One region of the Streptomyces globisporus C-1027 genome, then DNA from elsewhere that is predicted to be linked to it. Evidence: riboswitches for the same ligand, from Rfam matches in the RefSeq annotation. Region 1 holds a riboswitch; the other holds the start of a gene.
The links. A riboswitch is a leader RNA that binds a small molecule or an ion and turns the genes downstream of it on or off. The one in region 1 is predicted to bind glycine.

Region 1 (7,039 bases):
ACTGGGCCCGTACGGGACTGGTCGAACCCAGTGTGCGCCCGGCCTACGGGTCGGGGACCCAGCGTCTCTACAGTTTCCGGGACGTGGTCCTCCTCAAGATCGTCAAGCGGTTCCTGGACACCGGGGTCGCGCTCCAGAACATCCGCACCACGGTCCAGCATCTGCGGGACCGCGGTTTCCAGGATCTCGAGCGTATGACGCTGATGAGCGACGGCGCCTCGGTCTACGAGTGCTCCTCGCCCGACGAGGTCGTCAGCCTGCTCCAGGGCGGGCAGGGGGTCTTCGGGATCGCCGTCGGCGTCGTCTGGCGGGACGTGGACGCGGCGCTCTCGCAGCTGCACGGCGAGCGGGTCGACACCGGCGAGACGCTCATCGGCCACAACCCCGCGGACGAGCTGGCCCGGCGGCGTAACCGAGCGGGCTGAGCGGCCCGGCGAGCAGTACGACGCGACAGAACGACGGACACGGGACGGTCCGGGGCCTCACGGGGTGCCGGACCGTCCCGTTGTCAGTGCCGTAGGGCAGCATCGACGGTGTGAGACCCGCGCCCACCATCCTTCACCTGGACATGGACGCCTTCTACGCGTCGGCGGAGCAGGCGGCCAAGCCGAGTCTGCGCGGCAAGGCGGTCGTGGTGGGCGGCCTCGGCCCGCGCGGAGTGGTCGCCACCGCCTCGTACGAGGCCCGGCGGCTGGGCGTGCACTCGGCGATGCCCACCGCGCAGGCCCGGCGGCTCGCGCCGAACGCGGCCTACCTGGTGCCCCGCTTCTCCCTGTACCGGACGGTGAGCGACCAGGTGATGGAGCTGCTGGGGCGGCTGTCTCCGCTGGTGGAGCCGCTCAGCCTGGACGAGGCCTTCGTGGACCTGGAGGCCGGCGGGACGGCGGACGACTCGGCCTCGGCCCGCGCCACGGGGGAGGGGCTGCGGGTGGCCATCCGCGCCGTGACCGGCCTGAGCGGGTCCGTCGGACTCGCGGGCTCCAAGATGCTCGCCAAGATCGCCTCGGAGCAGGCGAAGCCGGACGGACTCGTCCTCATCGAGCCGGGCACGGAGCGCGAGCTGCTCGCCCCCATGTCCGTTCGCATCCTGCCGGGGGTCGGCCCGGCCACCGGCGACCATCTCCGGCGTGCCGGGATGACCACTGTCCACGATCTGGCCGAGGCGGGCGAGGCGGAGCTCGTGCGGCTGATCGGCAAGGCCCACGGTCACGGGCTCTTCCGGATGGCGCTGGGCCTCGACGACCGGCCCGTGGTCGCCGAGCGGGACGCCAAGTCCGTATCGGTGGAGGACACCTTCGACGTGGACCTGCACGACCGGGTGCGGGTGCGCGCCGAGGTCGAGCGGCTGGCCGTGCGGTGCGTGGAGCGGCTGCGCGCCGCCGACCGGTCGGGCCGCACGGTGGTGCTGAAGGTGCGCCGCTACGACTTCTCCACGCTGACCCGCTCCGAGACGCTCAGAGGCCCCACGGACGACCCCACCGTGGTCCGCGAGGCGGCGGCGCGGCTGCTGGAGTCCGTCGACACCACGGGCGGCGTAAGGCTGCTGGGGGTCGGCGTCACGGGACTCGCCGACTACACCCAGGAGGACCTGTTCGCCCAGGCCGCCGACGCCCGGGAGCTCGCACAGCGGGCCCTGGAACACCACGCGCCGACCGCTGAGGGCGGTGAGGAGGAAGCCGTCCCGGAGCCCGAGGCGGACAGCGCCGAGCAGCTCGCCGCGCGCCGCTGGCCCGCCGGACACGACGTGCACCACGAGGAGCACGGGCACGGCTGGGTGCAGGGCAGCGGGATCGGCCGGGTCACCGTCCGGTTCGAGGAACCGTGGAGCGCGCCCGGCCGGGTCCTCACCTTCCGGATCGACGACCCGCAGCTGCGGCCCGCCGATCCGCTGCCGCTCGTCCGCGAGAGCCCCGACTACTCCTCCTGGCCCGCCAGCCTGCCGAAGTCCCGGTCCTCGGGCGCCGCGGCCTCCGGGGGCGGTGAGTCCAGCCCGTAGTGCCGGTAGAGCTGCAGCTCCTGCTCGGGCGACAGGTGCCGGCCGACGCCGAAGTCCGGCGCGCCCTTGATCAGCGCCCGGTCGAAGGGGACGCGCAGCGCGTCCTCGACGAACTCGCTGGGCTCCAGCGGGACGAAGGCGTCCCTGCTGAACAGGCCGGTGCGCACGGCCGCCCACTCGGGCACACCCGTCGCGTCGTCGAGATAGACCTCATCCACCGTTCCGATCTTGGTGCCCTTGCGATCGAAGGCCTTGCGGCCGATCAGGCGGCGCGGATCGATATCCGTCTGCACGGTGCCTCCCACTGGTCGCGGACTGCTCAAGGCGGTCCTGTCGCTCCACCAGCACCAGACAAATGCAGATCCGTGGTGTCGGCCACTCGAGAGCTCCGGCGCGGAGGCCGCTGGTACGCTGACAGTGGCTGCTGACCCCGTGCGGGAGAGTCCTCCGGTGGAGAATCCGGAGGCGCCGAAGGAGCAACTCCTCCCCGGAATCTCTCAGGCCCCCGTACCGCACGGACGAGGTCACTCTGGAAAGCAGGGCGGATCCGTGCGGGCGCAGGCCCGGGTGGACCCTGACCCTCACCGACGGTGAAAGCCGGCACGCCCCCCGGGCGGGCCGGTGAAGCTCTCAGGTTGAGATGACAGAGGGGGAGGCCGTTCGGGCACCCGCGCCGTGGTGCCCCTCGCAGGTCGTGACAGACCAGGAGGCCTCCACCATGACCCCCCGTCGCACTCCGCTCTCCCAGCTGGAGCAGGGCATTCCGTTCGAGCAGCGCCACATAGGGCCCGATGCCGAGGCCCAGGCGAAGATGCTCGCCCAGGTCGGCTACGGCTCCCTCGACGAGCTGACCGCCGCCGCGGTGCCCGACGTGATCAAGAGTGCGGAGGCCCTGAACCTTCCCTCGGCGCGCACCGAGGCGGAGGTCCTGGCCGAGCTGCGCTCGCTGGCCGACCGCAACGAAGTGCTGGCCCCGATGATCGGCCTCGGCTACTACGGCACCTTCACGCCGCCCGTCATCCTGCGCAACGTCATGGAGAACCCCGCGTGGTACACGGCCTACACGCCGTACCAGCCGGAGATCTCCCAGGGCCGGCTCGAAGCCCTCCTGAACTTCCAGACGATGGTCGCCGAGCTGACCGGGCTGCCCACCTCCGGCGCCTCCCTGCTCGACGAGGGCACCGCCGCCGCCGAGGCGATGGCCCTCGCCCGGCGCGTCGGCAAGGTCAAGAAGGGCGTCTTCCTGGTCGACGCCGACACCCTGCCGCAGACCGTCGCGGTCATCGAGACCCGCGCCGAGCCGACCGGCGTCGAGGTCGTCGTCGCGGACCTGAGCGACGGCATCCCCGCCGAGATCGCCGAGCGCGGCGTCTTCGGCGTCCTGCTCCAGTACCCGGGCGCCTCCGGTGCCGTGCGCGCCATCGAGCCCGTCATCGAGCAGGCCCACGAGCTGGGCGCGATCGTCACCGTCGCCGCCGACCTGCTGGCCCTCACGCTGCTCACCTCGCCCGGCGCGCTCGGCGCCGACATCGCGGTCGGTACCACCCAGCGCTTCGGTGTCCCGATGGGCTTCGGCGGCCCGCACGCCGGTTTCATGGCGGTCCGCGAGAAGTTCGCCCGCTCCCTGCCCGGCCGCCTCGTCGGCGTCTCCGTCGACGCCGACGGCAACAAGGCCTACCGTCTGGCCCTCCAGACCCGTGAGCAGCACATCCGCCGCGAGAAGGCCACCAGCAACATCTGCACCGCGCAGGTACTCCTCGCCGTGATGGCCGGGATGTACGCGGTCTACCACGGCCCCGAGGGGCTGCGGACGATCGCCCGCCGCACCCACCGCTACGCCGCGATCCTCGCCGACGGCCTGCGCACCGCCGGGGCCGACGTCGTGCACGGCGCGTTCTTCGACACCCTGACCGTCCGGGCCCCCGGCAAGGCCGCCGGAATCGTCGCCGACGCCCGCGAGCGCGGGGTCAACCTCCGCCTCGTCGACGCCGACCAGGTCTCCATCGCCTGCGACGAGACCACCACCCGCTCCCAGATCTCCGCCGTCTGGGCCGCCTTCGGCGCCGAGGGCGACATCGAGGCCCTGGACGCCACGGTCGCCGACACGCTGCCCGGCGCGCTGCTGCGCTCCGACGACATCCTGACCCACCCGGTCTTCCACCAGCACCGCTCCGAGACCGCGATGCTGCGCTACCTGCGCAAGCTCGCCGACCGCGACTACGCGCTCGACCGCGGCATGATCCCGCTCGGCTCCTGCACCATGAAGCTGAACGCGACCGCCGAGATGGAGTCGATCACCTGGCCCGAATTCGGCGCGCTGCATCCCTTCGCCCCGGCCGAGCAGGCGCAGGGCTTCCTCACCCTCATCCGTGAGCTGGAGGAGCGTCTCGCCGAGGTCACCGGCTACGACGCGGTGTCCATCCAGCCCAACGCCGGTTCCCAGGGCGAGTTCGCGGGTCTGCTGGCCGTCCGGGCGTACCACCGGGCCAACGGCGACGACCAGCGCACCGTCTGTCTCATCCCGTCCTCCGCGCACGGCACCAACGCCGCCAGCGCCGTCATGGCGGGCATGAAGGTCGTCGTGGTGAAGACCGCCGACGACGGCGAGGTCGACGTCGCGGACCTGCGCGCCAAGATCGAGCTGCACCGCGACGAGCTGGCCGTGCTCATGATCACCTACCCGTCCACGCACGGGGTGTTCGAGGAGCACGTCGCCGACATCTGCGGCGAGGTGCACGACGCGGGCGGCCAGGTGTACGTCGACGGCGCCAACCTCAACGCGCTGGTCGGGCTGGCCAAGCCGGGCAAGTTCGGCGGCGACGTCTCGCACCTGAACCTGCACAAGACCTTCTGCATCCCGCACGGCGGCGGCGGCCCCGGCGTCGGCCCGGTCGGCGTCCGCGCCCACCTCGCCCCGTACCTCCCCAACCATCCGCTCCAGCCCGCCGCGGGTCCGGAGACCGGTGTGGGCCCGATCTCGGCCGCCCCGTGGGGCTCCGCGGGCATTCTGCCGATCTCGTGGGCGTACGTCCGTCTGATGGGCGGCGAGGGCCTCAAGCGGGCCACGCAGGTCGCGGTACTGGCCGCGAACTACATCGCCAAGCGCCTGGAGCCGCACTTCCCGATCTTGTACAGCGGCCCGGCCGGACTGGTCGCGCACGAGTGCATCGTGGACCTGCGCCCGATCTCGAAGGCGACGGGCGTCTCCATCGACGATGTGGCCAAGCGCCTGATCGACTACGGCTTCCACTCGCCGACCATGTCGTTCCCGGTGGCCGGCACGCTGATGATCGAGCCGACGGAGAGCGAGGACCTCGCGGAGCTCGACCGGTTCTGCGACACCATGATCGCGATCCGCGCCGAGATCGAGAAGGTCGCGTCGGGGGAGTGGAGCGCGGACGACAACCCGCTGTCCAGCGCCCCGCACACCGCCGCCGCGCTCGGCGGTGACTGGGAGCACGGCTACAGCCGCGAGGAGGCCGTCTTCCCGGCCGGGGTGTCCGCCGCCGACAAGTACTGGCCGCCGGTCCGCCGCATCGACGGCGCCTTCGGCGACCGGAACCTGGTCTGCTCCTGCCCGCCGCTGGACGAGTACGACAACTGAATCAGCCTGTCGTGAGGCGTGCGCCGGGCGCGGCGCGCGCCGGACATGCGTGGGGGCCGGTGCGGAGATCTCTCCGGGCCGGCCCCGTTTTCCGTATGGCTTCTTCCGTACGGACGTTCTCAGGCGGCCTTCACCACGCGGCCGGATGCCAGCGGCCGGTGCGGGGCGATGATCTGTCCGTCGGGCAGCAGTTCGCCGGTGTCCTCGAAGAGCAGGACGCCGTTGCACAGGAGGCTCCATCCCTGTTCGGGGTGGTGGGCCGTCAGGCGGGCGGCCTCCCGGTCGGGCGAATCGGCGGTGGGGCAGGGTGGCTGGTGCTGGCACATGGATGGGTTCTTTCGCTGCGTTGAGTCGAGTGTCCTGCGGCTGGATGAGTCGTTCATGGCCGCCCCCGTATCAGTCGGTCCGGTCCCAGTGTTGCCCTACGGGGGAGAATCCGCAGGGATTTCGCTGCAGCACCCGTACTCCTCCCATGACGCATCACCCGCGCGGACGGTTCACCGCAACTGCACTGTCCCTTCGGGTGGTTCGGGGTGGCCGGATGGGACTAGTCCGAACGGGCAGCACAGTGCCCCCGCAGTGATCCCTCTCCGCCGCCCGTCGTGCGGGGGCGGATCGGGGTCGCCCCGGGGGCGCTGTGCCCGGGCCCTGCCGGCGTCGGTCAGGCCGAGCTGAGGAGCGGCCCCGGGGCCACCCGCAGCGAGATGACGGGCAGCAGATCGGCGACCCGGTGCGGGCGGTGGGCCGCGATGCCCGGCGGGGCCGGCGCCAGGGGCACCAGGACGTCCGTAGGCGCGAGCACCCCGCCGGAGGGATCGGCCTCGGTGTCGCCGTGCAGCCACAGGGTGAGCATGTACAGCTCCGGGATCGACAGCAGCCGCGCCTGGCAGCCGGGCGCCGAGGCCTCCGCCTGCCGGACGGCCAGCTCGGTCGAGGCGAGGTAGGGCCCCTCGAAGAAGTGCGAGAACGTCCAGCCGTCGGGGGTGAGCACGGTGTCCGCCGCGGCGACCGCGCGGCCCTCGCTCCGGATCAGGAAACGCCAGGCCGCCAGGCGGGTCAGCGGCGCCGTCCCGGTCGGAGCGATCCGGTCCAGCACATGCACGGGAAGCGGTAGTTCGGGGCTCAGCGGTCCCTGGACGGACCGGAGACCGGGGGTTCGGGCTTCGCGGACGGCGGTGGGAGAACCGAGGGCCGCGAGAACGCTGCGCAGGGCGGGCGCGGGAGCCGGGGGAACATGCAGCGGCATAGTGGGTCGCCTCTCACTTCGGAGACACGGTGGAGCGTGGGCGGGTGCAGACGGCGCTGTCGGCGTGCGGGCCAGAGGAGGCCGGTGACGGGCGAGTCGTATCAACGCTCTGCCTCGTTGAGCGGAGTTTATATGAAGCGTGTTCACACAGTGTTTCCGCTAGCAGTCGCGGATATGTCGCGCAAGGCTTCAT
Region 2 (7,039 bases), 4.6 Mb from region 1:
GTCGAAGCGCTCCAGGGAGACTTCCTTGTTCCCCTTGTTCCACTTGACGATCTTGTACGGGCCGGTACCGGCGACCGTGCCGGCCTCCTGGCTGTACTTGGGGTACGTGATCGCGTCGCCCTTGGCGGTCGCGTCCTGCTTCTCGTACTCCTTGATGGCCTTCGGCGAGTGGATCGCGAGCGCCTGGAGGGAGAATCCGCCCGGCAGGTTCGCCGAGGGCTCGTTCACCTCGATGACGGCCGTGTTCTCGTCCTTGGCGGTGCAGGACTTGTAGTTGGGCTTGGGCGCCTCGGCGTCCTCGTTCTTCGCGAACCCGCCCATGATGGTCTGCCAGTAGTAGGAGACCGCGCTGGACTGGTACGTGCCCTTCCAGTTGAACCAGTGGTCGTAGTTCGCGCAGACCGCGGCGGCGTTGAACGCCTCGCCGTCGTGGAACTTGACGTTCTGGCGGAGGTTGAACGTCCAGACCTTGCCGGCCTCGTCGCTCGACCACTTCTCGGCGAGACCGCCGACGAGCTTGCTGCCGCCGGGCTCGTGCTCCAGAAGCGCCTCGAAGGCCTGACGAGTGACGCGGAACGTCTCGCCGTCGCTCGCGAGGGCAGGGTCGAGGGAACCGGGGTCACCGGCTCCGGCGAAGACGAAGGTGTCCTTGTCGCCCCCCTTGGCGTCACCCCCGTCCCGATCGCTGGAACAGCCCGTGGCGATCAGACCGACAGCGACCGCTGTCGTGATCGCCCGGACAGCCCGGGACTTGAATATGCGCATGGGTCCACCCCTGGTTCGCCATGTGGTGAGGTTGATGGCCGCACACTACAGACGGTGCCTGCCGCAAGAGAACAGTCCGGATAGCGGTGAGACCTAGTCGAGACCCGGACAGTTAACAAACCGTCCAGTTCCGGGACATCCTCCCGGGGGAAGTTAACAAGCCGGACATCGAGGGGTGTTCGACGGAGGGTGACGGAGGGCGGAGCCCTTCCCCGCGACGGGGGTTCGTCGGACCCTCGGGGCTCTTCGCCTCAGCGCGGCAGCGGCGGGTAGCCGTAGCCCGGGGCGGCGGCCGGAGGCGGGCCGGCCGGGGCGTGGGCCTCGCGGTCGTAGAACGGGCGGGTGTTGGCGCGCAGCCACATGCCGACCGGGTCGTACTCGTCGGAGAGCGCGACGGTGGAGACGGGCAGCCCGTCGGGGACCGCGCCGACCGACTGCCGCATCATCTCGCGCACCGATTCGACGGCGGCGCGGCCGGTATCGTAGAGGTCGAGGCCGATCGCGAGATACGGGACGCCGACCGCGGGGTGCACCCAGGCGCGGCGCAGGGAGCGGATCGCGGGGGTGCGGTGGGCGTTCTGGGTGAGCAGGGCGTAGAACTGCGGGAGTTCGATGGCGGGTTCGCTCAGCCGGAGGGGGCCGGCGGGCAGCCGGTCCAGGCCGGTCGCGATACGGCGCAGATCGAGCCAGGGGATGCCGACGCCGCCCCCGGGGGCGTGCGGGTTGAGCCAGATGCCCCAGCGGTCGGGGAACAGGGCGCGGGCGATCTCGCGTCCGGTGACCAGCTCGTGGGCTCGGTTCCAGCCACTGGCGGAGAGCTCCTGGGCGGAGGTGACGCAGGGGGCGTACCCGAGGCCGTCGATCTCCATGTTCCCGTACTGGGCGTCCGGCGAGCCGGCCGTGCCGTGCCAGAGCAGCATCCAGATCCGGCCCTCGGCGACAGCGGAGAGCAGCTCCTCGTAGGCGTCGTAACGCCCGGGGGTCACCTGGCGGAGCAGCTGCTCCACCTTTCCGGCCGCCGCGGTGCCTGACGCACTCACCCTGGGTTCCGCCCCTCGTCGATCCGTCGCAGATCCGTCGCATTCACGCCATCGCTCCCGGGCACACGGGAGCGACCACGCCATCAAACCAGCTTATGCGCCATTTCAGGGACCGACTTGACGCCACGGTCCCGCGGCGCCCGGTCACCAGGGCCTGCGCATCGGTGGCCCTCAGTGGCCCTCGCGGCGGTAGAACGGGCGGACCTTCTCCCGCATCCAGTCGCCCACGAGGTCCTGGGCCACGTCGAGCAGGACCAGGTTCACCGGCCACGGCACCTGGACCCGGCCGAGGGCGCGGCCGATGGCGTCCATGGGGGCGCTCTGCCCCGCTCCGTCCCAGGTGGCGAACTCGACGCCGACGAAGAGGACCGGGTCGCCGCCCTCGATGCTGGCCAGCGTCCGGCGGGCGGTGCTCACGACCCCGGTGGCCTCGAACTCCTCGGCCACGGCGGTGAGGAAATCGACCGGGTCGTGCTGCCAGTCCGGCTCGAACAGCCGGACCCGGCCGCCGGTGGCGGGCCCGTCCAGGGCGGTGCGGCCCGCCCGGCAGAGCTCGGCGACGGCGGGCGGCGGCAGCGGTATGCCGACGGCGCCGCCCGGGTTCACGGCGATCCCGACCTGCGGGGGCAGGCCCCGGGCGAAGTCGCGGGCGGGCGCGACGGTGAAGGACATGTGGCTGCCGACGCAGCTGAGGAACTGGGCCTCCGAGCTGAAGACGGGGACGAAGGCCGCGCCGTCGATCTCCATCATCGGCAGGTCGAGGTCCGCGCTCGCGGGGGTGCCGCCGTTCGGCAGGGGCACCCAGACGGAACTGCGGCCGAGCACCTCGACGAGGCGGCCGCCCGCGTCCGGGACGCCGAGCGAGGCCGTCAGCACCTCTTCGAGCTCGTTGGCGGGCCACCCCTGCTGGGGGTGGGCCGGTGCGGGTGCCGGAATGTCCACTGGCTCTGTGCCCTCTCTCAACCGCCCGGGCCGCACCGCGGCGGCCCTCTGCTCCGGCCAGCACCCTAACCGCAGCGGGCGGTGGAAGCTCAGGCGTCCGTGAAGGAGATCCGGCCGAGCGCCCCCGCGGCCTCCCGGTCGAGCAGCACCGCGGAGGTGCAGCCGGCGGGCAGCAGACCCTCTTCGGTGTCGCGGAGCAGCCGGGCCACCGCGTGCCGGTGGCGGGCGAAGGCGTAGCCGGAGACCCCGCGGCCGCGCTCGCGCTGGCCCTGCCGGGCCACCTCGGGCGTCACGTCGAGCAGGATCAGATGGAAGGTGCGGCCCCGGGCCACCGCGTGCCGGGCGAGCCAGCGGCGTACCCAGGTCTGGGTGCCGCAGTCGTGCACGACGACGGATTCGCCGGAGCGCAGGGCTTTCCGCAGGCCGAGGTAGTGCGCGGCGCGGACGAGGGGCCGGTAGAGGGCGTAGGGCAGTAAGCCGGGCACGGCGGCGGCCCAGCTGTCACGGGTGTTCTGGGAGTCGATGGCCCGCCCCTGCACGGCCCGCCGGATGAGGGTGGACTTGCCGCTGCCGGGGAGCCCGGAGACCACGACGATGTCACCGGCGGTGAGATCGAGGCTGTACGGGCCGTTGCCGGTGCGCCCGCGCAGGTCTCGTACCACCGGCGCACGGGTTTCCAGCAGCTCCCGCACGGGAGCGCTGCGCCGAGCGGGCACCGCGCCGTGCGCGACCCCCGCGGCCGGTACCGACCGCTGCAACGTCATCGCCCATCCCCCTGCTGTCGGGTCTCGCCCATCTGCTTCTGAAGTGTAAAGAAAAGGCAATGCGGCACAACCGACATCGGAACCGCCGTCCGGATCATGCCCCGATCGCGGGGCTTCACGTCCCCGGGGAACGGAGTGGAGACCGGACCCCCCACTCCCGGCCGATGCATGCGATGATGACCCCGCCAACTGCATACCGGCCGTTCGAATCCGCGCGGGAGAGTTCCGGCCACAGTGTGAGCCGGGCGCCGAAGGAGCAAGATCCTCCCTTGAATCTCTCAGGCCCCGTACCGCGTGGATGAGGCAGATCTGAAAAGCGAGTCGCCCCGCGACTCCACCCAAGGTGCAAGCCGAGCCCCCTGAACCGGGGCGCCCTCCAGGGGCATACCCCGCCAGGGGCTATCGGCGAACCTCTCAGGTTCCGATGACAGATGGGGAGGATTTTCCGTCCTGACGTCGTCATGCCCTGGAGCCGTATCCATGAGCACTGCCCCCCGTCATACCGCCCTCCCGTCGCCCACCACCCCGCCTGATGGTGCTGCGTACCAAAGCCCCATTCAGGCGCTGCACCGCTCGCTCGGCGCCACCATGACCGACTTCGCGGGCTGGGACATGCCCCTGCGGTACGCCAGCGAGCGCGACGAGCACAACGCCGTACGCACCCGGGCCGGTCTCTTCGACCTCTCCCACATGGGCGAGATCACCGTCACCGGGCCCGAGGCCGCCGCCTTCCTGAGCTACGCGCTGGTGGGCAACATCGCCACCGTCGGCAACGGCCGGGCCCGCTACACGATGATCGTCCAGGAGGACGGCGGGATCGTCGACGACCTGATCGTCTACCGGCTGGGCGAGACCGAGTACATGGTGGTCGCCAACGCGGGCAACGCCCAGACCGTGCTGGACGCGCTGACCGGGCGCGTCGGCGGCTTCGACGCCGAGGTGCGCGACGACCGGGACGCCTACGCGCTGCTCGCGGTCCAGGGCCCCGAGTCGCCAGCGATCATGAAGGCCGTCACCGACGCCGATCTGGACGGGCTGAAGTACTACGCGGGCCTGCCGGGCACGGTCGCCGGGGTCCCCGCCCTCATCGCCCGTACCGGCTACACCGGCGAGGACGGCTTCGAGCTGTTCGTGGCGCCCGAGCACGCCGAGCAGCTGTGGCGGGCGCTGACCGAGGCCGGCGCGCCGCACGGCCTGATCCCGTGCGGGCTCTCCTGCCGGGACACGCTGCGCCTGGAGGCGGGCATGCCGCTGTACGGGCACGAGCTGACGACCGCGCTGACCCCGTTCGACGCGGGTCTGGGCCGGGTCGTGAAGTTCGAGAAGGAGGGCGACTTCGTCGGCCGCGAGGCGCTGCAGGCCGCCGCCGAGCGCGCCGAGTCCGCCCCGCCGCGCAAGCTGGTCGGCCTGATCGCCGAGGGCCGCCGGGTCCCGCGCGCCGGTTTCCCGGTCGTCGCCGACGGCAAGGTGATCGGCGAGGTCACCTCCGGCGCCCCCTCCCCCACCCTGGGCAAGCCGATCGCCATGGCGTACGTGGACGCGGCCTTCGCCGCGCCGGGCACCGAGGGCGTGGGCGTGGACATCCGGGGCACGCACGAGCCGTACGAGGTCGTCGCGCTGCCGTTCTACAAGCGCCAGAAGTGATATTCCGGAACAACCCGGCCCCTCGTATCAGCGTGCGGACGTCACAGAAGTGACGTACCTCCGTCTCACACCGCAAGACCACCGTTCATCAGCACTCCCCCGCGTACAGGAGAATTCAGGTCATGAGCAACCCCCAGCAGCTGCGGTACAGCAAGGAGCACGAGTGGCTGTCGGCCCTCGAGGACGGCGTGGCCACCATCGGCATCACGGAGTACGCGGCCAACGCGCTCGGTGACGTCGTCTACGCCCAGCTCCCGGAGGTCGGTGACACGGTGACCGCGGGCGAGACCTGCGGCGAACTGGAGTCGACCAAGTCCGTCAGCGATCTGTACTCGCCGGTGACCGGTGAGGTGACGGCGGCCAACCAGGACGTCGTGGACGACCCCTCGCTGGTGAACTCCGCTCCCTTCGAGGGCGGCTGGCTGTTCAAGGTGCGCGTCGCGGAGGAGCCGGCCGATCTGCTCTCCGCCGACGAGTACACCGCGTTCTCCGGCAACTGAGACCTAAGGGACCCCCTGATGTCGCTTCTGAACTCCTCCCTCCACGAGCTGGACCCGGACGTCGCCGCCGCCGTCGACGCCGAGCTCCACCGTCAGCAGTCCACCCTCGAAATGATCGCCTCGGAGAACTTCGCTCCGGTCGCCGTCATGGAGGCGCAGGGCTCCGTCCTCACCAACAAGTACGCCGAGGGCTACCCCGGCCGCCGCTACTACGGGGGCTGTGAGCACGTCGACGTCGTCGAGCAGATCGCGATCGACCGGATCAAGGCCCTGTTCGGCGCCGAGGCCGCGAACGTGCAGCCGCACTCCGGCGCCCAGGCGAACGCCGCCGCGATGTTCGCGCTGCTGAAGCCGGGCGACACGATCATGGGTCTGAACCTGGCCCACGGCGGTCACCTGACCCACGGCATGAAGATCAACTTCTCCGGCAAGCTCTACAACGTGGTCCCGTACCACGTCGACGAGAGCGGCACCGTGGACATGGAGGAGGTCGAGCGCCTCGCCAAGGAGTCCCAGCCGAAGCTGATCGTGGCCGGCTGGTCCGCCTACCCGCGCCAGCTGGACTTCGCCGCCTTCCGCCGCATCGCGGACGAGGTCGGCGCGTACCTGATGGTCGACATGGCGCACTTCGCGGGCCTGGTCGCCGCCGGTCTGCACCCCAACCCGGTGCCGCACGCCCATGTCGTCACCACCACCACGCACAAGACCCTCGGCGGTCCGCGCGGTGGCGTGATCCTCTCCACCCAGGAGCTCGCCAAGAAGATCAACTCGGCGGTCTTCCCGGGTCAGCAGGGCGGTCCGCTGGAGCACGTGATCGCGGCGAAGGCGGTCTCGTTCAAGGTCGCGGCGGGCGAGGAGTTCAAGGAGCGCCAGCAGCGCACCCTGGACGGCGCCCGGATCCTGGCCGAGCGCCTGGTCCAGCCGGACGTCACCGAGGTGGGCGTCTCCGTCCTCTCCGGCGGCACCGACGTGCACCTGGTCCTGGTCGACCTGCGCAACTCCGAGCTGGACGGCCAGCAGGCCGAGGACCGGCTCCACGAGCTGGGCATCACGGTCAACCGGAACGCCATCCCGAACGACCCGCGTCCCCCGATGGTCACCTCGGGCCTGCGGATCGGCACCCCGGCTCTGGCCACCCGCGGCTTCGGCGCCGAGGACTTCGCGGAGGTCGCCGAGATCATCGCCTCCGCCCTCAAGCCGTCGTACGACGCGGACGACCTCAAGGCCCGCGTCGCCGCGCTGGCCGAGAAGTTCCCGCTGTACCCCGGCCTGAAGTAGCACCTGGCCTGCGGTTCCGCGCATCCGGACGGGGCACCGCGCACACTGGAGAAAAGTGAGCGCGGTGCCCCGTTCCTTGCCCCCGCCGGTCCGTCCCATCCCGCTT

Region 2: linked by a shared signal. The riboswitch ahead of gcvT (glycine cleavage system aminomethyltransferase GcvT) and the one ahead of gcvP (aminomethyl-transferring glycine dehydrogenase) in region 1 are both predicted to bind glycine.

What each region holds. Positions count from the first base shown of each region.
Region 1 covers NZ_CP013738.1:1,085,974-1,093,012, reverse strand. Annotated here, with positions in the region: gene WQO_RS04675 (MerR family transcriptional regulator) at 1-425, shown strand, start outside; gene WQO_RS04670 (DNA polymerase IV) at 536-1,996, shown strand; gene WQO_RS04665 (PRC-barrel domain-containing protein) at 1,915-2,289, opposite strand; glycine riboswitch at 2,422-2,519, shown strand; gene gcvP (aminomethyl-transferring glycine dehydrogenase) at 2,715-5,600, shown strand; gene WQO_RS04655 (DUF5999 family protein) at 5,720-5,926, opposite strand; gene WQO_RS04650 (hypothetical protein) at 6,262-6,846, opposite strand.
Region 2 covers NZ_CP013738.1:5,711,111-5,718,149, reverse strand. Annotated here, with positions in the region: gene WQO_RS25290 (ABC transporter substrate-binding protein) at 1-765, opposite strand, end outside; gene WQO_RS25285 (enhanced serine sensitivity protein SseB C-terminal domain-containing protein) at 1,017-1,805, opposite strand; gene WQO_RS25280 (enhanced serine sensitivity protein SseB) at 1,977-2,747, opposite strand; gene WQO_RS25275 (AAA family ATPase) at 2,837-3,511, opposite strand; glycine riboswitch at 3,717-3,814, shown strand; gene gcvT (glycine cleavage system aminomethyltransferase GcvT) at 3,992-5,155, shown strand; gene gcvH (glycine cleavage system protein GcvH) at 5,278-5,655, shown strand; gene glyA (serine hydroxymethyltransferase) at 5,674-6,933, shown strand.